One region of the Streptomyces sp. Root1310 genome, then DNA from elsewhere that is predicted to be linked to it. Evidence: riboswitches for the same ligand, from Rfam matches in the RefSeq annotation. Region 1 holds a riboswitch; the other holds the start of a gene.

Evidence for each region. Region 1 has a riboswitch for cyclic di-AMP ahead of ASD48_RS14250 (C40 family peptidase). Riboswitches for the same ligand answer to the same signal wherever they lie in the genome.
Region 2: linked by a shared signal. The riboswitch ahead of ASD48_RS07455 (transglycosylase family protein) and the one ahead of ASD48_RS14250 (C40 family peptidase) in region 1 are both predicted to bind cyclic di-AMP.

Annotation. Positions count from the first base shown of each region.
Region 1 is NZ_LMEQ01000005.1:128,946-131,126, forward strand. It holds gene ASD48_RS14245 (ATP-binding protein) at 7-489, shown strand; gene ASD48_RS14250 (C40 family peptidase) at 553-1,026, opposite strand; cyclic di-AMP (ydaO/yuaA leader) riboswitch at 1,030-1,241, opposite strand; gene ASD48_RS14255 (hypothetical protein) at 1,584-1,889, opposite strand; gene ASD48_RS14260 (ATP-dependent Clp protease proteolytic subunit) at 1,897-2,181, opposite strand, start outside.
Region 2 is NZ_LMEQ01000001.1:1,731,544-1,733,724, forward strand. It holds gene ASD48_RS07455 (transglycosylase family protein) at 230-946, opposite strand; cyclic di-AMP (ydaO/yuaA leader) riboswitch at 950-1,136, opposite strand; gene ASD48_RS07460 (transglycosylase family protein) at 1,341-2,181, opposite strand, start outside.

The DNA.
Region 1 (2,181 bases):
GTCGCCATGGCAGATCACCTGGAAGCATCCGTCACTCTGCCGAGCGATCCCGCCTCGGTCTACGCGGCTCGCGTATTCGTGGCCGGCGCTCTCGGGGAATGGGGCCTGCCGGCGGACGCGGAGATGGCCGACGCCGTCCGGCTGATCGTCTCGGAACTCGCCACCAACGCCGTACAGCACACCTTCGGGCAGTCACCCACCTTCACGGTGGACCTGGTCCTCGACCGTGACGAACACCTGCGCGTCGGGGTCACCGACAGCCACCCGCGCTTCCCGAAACGACTGCCGGCCGCCGTCCAGCAGGACAACGGCCGAGGGATGGTGATCATTCGATGGCTGACCGCGGAGTGCGGCGGCAGGCTGAGAGTGCGGCCCACCCGGGAGGGGGGCAAGACGGTCACCGTCGAGCTCCCGTGGGCCGTCCCGGCGGCGGAGCCGGTGGCCGGTGCCCTGACGGCCCCGGCGGAGGGAGAGCTCCCGGGGCGGTGAAGGCGCGTCAGGACGCCCCCACCACCCCGGGAAACCGGCCCGTGACCCGGGCAGGCCCAGGCCCTAGCGGACCCGCCCGTACCAGACGCTCTTGGTCCAGATCTTCTGGAGCTTCACCACGTCGCCGGTCTTAGGCGAGTGCCAGATCTTGCCCTTACCCGCGTAGATCCCGACGTGGTAGACGTTCGACCCCGAGTGGAAGAACACGAGGTCGCCTGCCTTACGGCTCGACGCCTTGATGTGCTTCGTCTTGTTGTACTGCTGGGACGCCGTCCGGGGCAGGCTCTTGCCCGCCTTCTTGAACGAGTACAGCGTGAGCCCGGAGCAGTCGAACCTCTTCGGTCCGGTGGCCCCGTACTTGTAGGGGGCACCCTTCTTGGAGGCCGCGATCTGGAGCGCCTTCGTCGCCGGTGTGGCGGCCGCGGCGTCGGGGGCGAGCCCCGGGACCACGACCGAGCCGCCGACGGCGGCGATGGCGAAAGCCGAGGCCGTACCGGCCCGGGCCATGAGCGACGGGACACGATTGAGCGCAGTCATGCGCAACCCTTCGTCAGCCGCCTGTGAAGGATGACCTGTCGGATTCGGGCTGGCGAAGTTGCCCGGCCGCTGCTGCGGCTTCACCCCAAGGGCTGCTCGGCCCGGCCATGGCGTGACCGTTCCGGCGACCCGTCGTGCCTGGGTCCTCCACTCCTGCCGATGCACTCCTGTCGACCGGTCATCCGGGCGGCGGCAGGACTCGGCGTCCGCCCGGACCGCCCCGCCGCTTGTGGCGGGGGCTTGTCGTCAGTCAGGGATCTTGGCTCACCGATGTCCGAAAATCCCAACGGAACCGGGGATTTGTGGGGTTACTCACCACTCACCCGTTCGGGTGGACACCCTGATGGGCGATCAGGTGTCAAGGCACCTCAGGGGCTCCCACCAGCGGTGGAGCCCGTTATTCCGCCCGAAGAGCGCCCTTTTGCGCAACCGCAAGGGGGTCGGGGGAACAGTAGACGCTCCGCTGAACGGGGGTACCTCTTCTGGGCCGTTTCAACTCCGGTCCGGTCGTCACGTCCTGAGCGCGAGGGGTCCGGACCGGAGGTGGATCCGGCGGGTCAACTGTCGGAGAGCGGGGGCAGCGTGACCCGCCCGGTGCGGCGCTCGCCGTCCAGGACGCGCAGCGCCCGCGCGAGCGTCGGCGCGTGCAGCTCGCTCTCGCCCCGCTGGTGCATCCGCGCCAGCGCGTCGCGCAGCGCGGTCGCCTTGGTCACCAGGGCCTGGGCGGCGCGCAGTCCGCGATAGGTGTCGCCGTGATGGGCGGGGTTGATCCGGCCGAGCAGGTCGACCACGTCGAGGTAACCGTCGATCAGCTCGGCCTCCGCGCGGGTCAGCGCGGGCAGCGGCGGCAGCTCGGGCACCATCGGCCGCTCACCTCCCGCCGGGCGCGCCGGCCGAGGCCTTGCGGCTGGGGATGATCCCGTCCACCAGGCCGTACTCCAGGGCCTCCTGGGCGGTGAGGAACCTGTCCCGCTCGATGTCCGCGGTCACCTGCTCCGGCGTCCGCCCGGTGTGCCGTACGAGCATCTCCTCCAGGCTCGCGCGGACGCGGGCCAGCTCCTCGGCCTGGATCGCCAGGTCACTCGCCTGTCCCTGGACGGGCTCGGGCAGGGACGGCTGGCGGATCGTCATCCGCGCGCCCGGCAGGGCGTAGCG
Region 2 (2,181 bases), on a different contig from region 1:
GCAAAGAGAAACCCCGCTCCGGTGCGTACGGGGGAACACGCACCGGAGCGGGGAGCCCGTGGGGACGGGGGGAGACCCTCACGAGGTCTTCAGTGTGCCGACCTCGGATATGAGGGCGCTGTGGCTTCTCTGGGGGCCAGGTGTCACTTCGGATGCCGCGTCACACAGGCACGGTGTCACGGCAGGCGCGGTGTCACGGCAGGCCGCAGTGTCACTTCAGCCCGCGATGTCACTTCAGGTGGAGCTGCTGGCCCGGGTAGATCAGGTCGGCGTCGGTGACGATGTCCTTGTTCAGCTCGAACAGCTTCGCCCAGCCGCCCTTGACCTTGTGCTTCTCGGCGATGGAGCTGAGGGTGTCGCCCTTGACGACCTTGTACTCGCCGTCACCCTTCTTGACCTTCTTGCCGGTCGGGGTGGTGACCGTCTTGGAGGCGGCCGGGCGGTCGGTGGAGCGGGAGGAGCTCTGCTCGTCGGTCGAGCGGCTGCTGGTGCTGCCGCTGTTCGACGAACCGGAGGAGCCGGAGGAGCTGGACGAGCCGGAGCCCGAGGAGTCGGCGCTCGAGCCGTTGTAGGCGGCGCCGGACAGGCCGGTGCCGCAGACCGGCCAGGCACCCTTGCCCTGACCCGCGAGGACCTTCTCGCCGATCGCTATCTGCTGGGACTTGGAGGCCTGGTCGGCGGTGGAGGCGTAGGCGGTGCCGCCGTACGCGGCCCAGGTGGACGCCGAGAACTGGAGACCGCCGTAGTAACCGTTGCCGGTGTTGATGGACCAGTTGCCGCCGGCCTCGCACTGGGCGACCGCGTCCCACTCGGAGGCGGTGGCGGCGGAGGCGTTGCCGGCCGCCATCAGCGGGGCGGCGATGGCGACGCCGGTGACGCCGGCGAGCGTGGCGACGCGGGTGGCCTTGGACGGACGGCGGTGCTTGCCCTTACCGGAAAACAGCATGGTGGATCCCCTCACCGACGCCTGCGAGGTGAGCTGTCGGGTTCGGGCCGTGTGAGTTGCCCGGCCACTTCCTCGCCCTTCGGAGCGCTGCTCCGTGGGAGGTGTGGCTTCACCCCGAGCCGTTCCGGTCAACCGACCGGCGCGGCACTTACCTTGGGTCCCCCGCTCCTGCCTACGGCGCTTGCGCGACGACTGTTCCCGGTTCGCCGCTGGCAGGATTCGGCGTTGCGACGGCCGGGGCTCGGGTTGCCGAGCGGCCTCGACCGTAGACACGCGATCGGCGGAATTTCAAAGACGATCAGGGCTTCTGAGACTCATCCCACACTTTCACCAAACCGGACATTCGGCGCGAAGCGTGACGTGAACTCCCGCTGTTTTTCTTGGGCTTTGCGCCCTATTCCACCCCTGTGTCGAGGGTCTGACCGGCGGCGATGTTGCTCGGGTCGACGCCGATGAGGTCCTGGTTCTCGGCGTAGAGGGCGCGCCATCCGCCGTCGATACCAAGGGAGTCGGCGATGGACGCGAGGGAGTCGCCCTCCTGGACGACATAGGTGGCCGCGGCGTGCCGGCCGGCGGAGGCGGTGGTGGTGCCGTCCGCGCCGGTGTCGGTCGCGCTCTTGGTCGCGGCCTCGTCCGCGGTGGCGCCGCGGTGCTTGCCCGAGCCGAGGGAGCCCGTGTCGACGAGGCTCCAAGAACCTTCGTCCTGGACGTATTTGTCCGAGTCGTCCGCACCCGGGGTCGCCGTGGGCGAGCTGTCGCCCGTCGAGCCGTCGCTCCGGCCGCCGGAACCGCCGGACGTCCCGGAGTCCTCCGCTGCGGCGGAGGAAGAGGACGAAGGGGAGGAAGCGGACGCCGAAGGCGAACCGGAGGAATCAGCGGACGAGTCGGACGAGTCGGACGAGGAGTCCTCGTCGGACGACGAGCCCGAGGATCCGGACAACCCCCTGGACAGGTCGGACAATCCGGAGGACCCGGATGAGTCGGACGAGTCGTCCGCCACGCCGGTGTCCACGTTCAGCGCGCCGTTCTCCTGGGTGAGCCCGGAGGTCAGCCCGCAGGTGCCCCACGCGCCGATCCCCTCGGCCGCGAGCACCTTCTGCGCGACGGCGATCTGCTGGCTGCGACTGGCCAGGTCGGGGCTGGTCGCGTAGTCGAGGCCGCCGTTCGCCTCCCAGTCCTTCTGGGTGAGGTTCAGGCCGCCGTACTCGCCACCGCCCTCGTCGGCGCTCCACGAG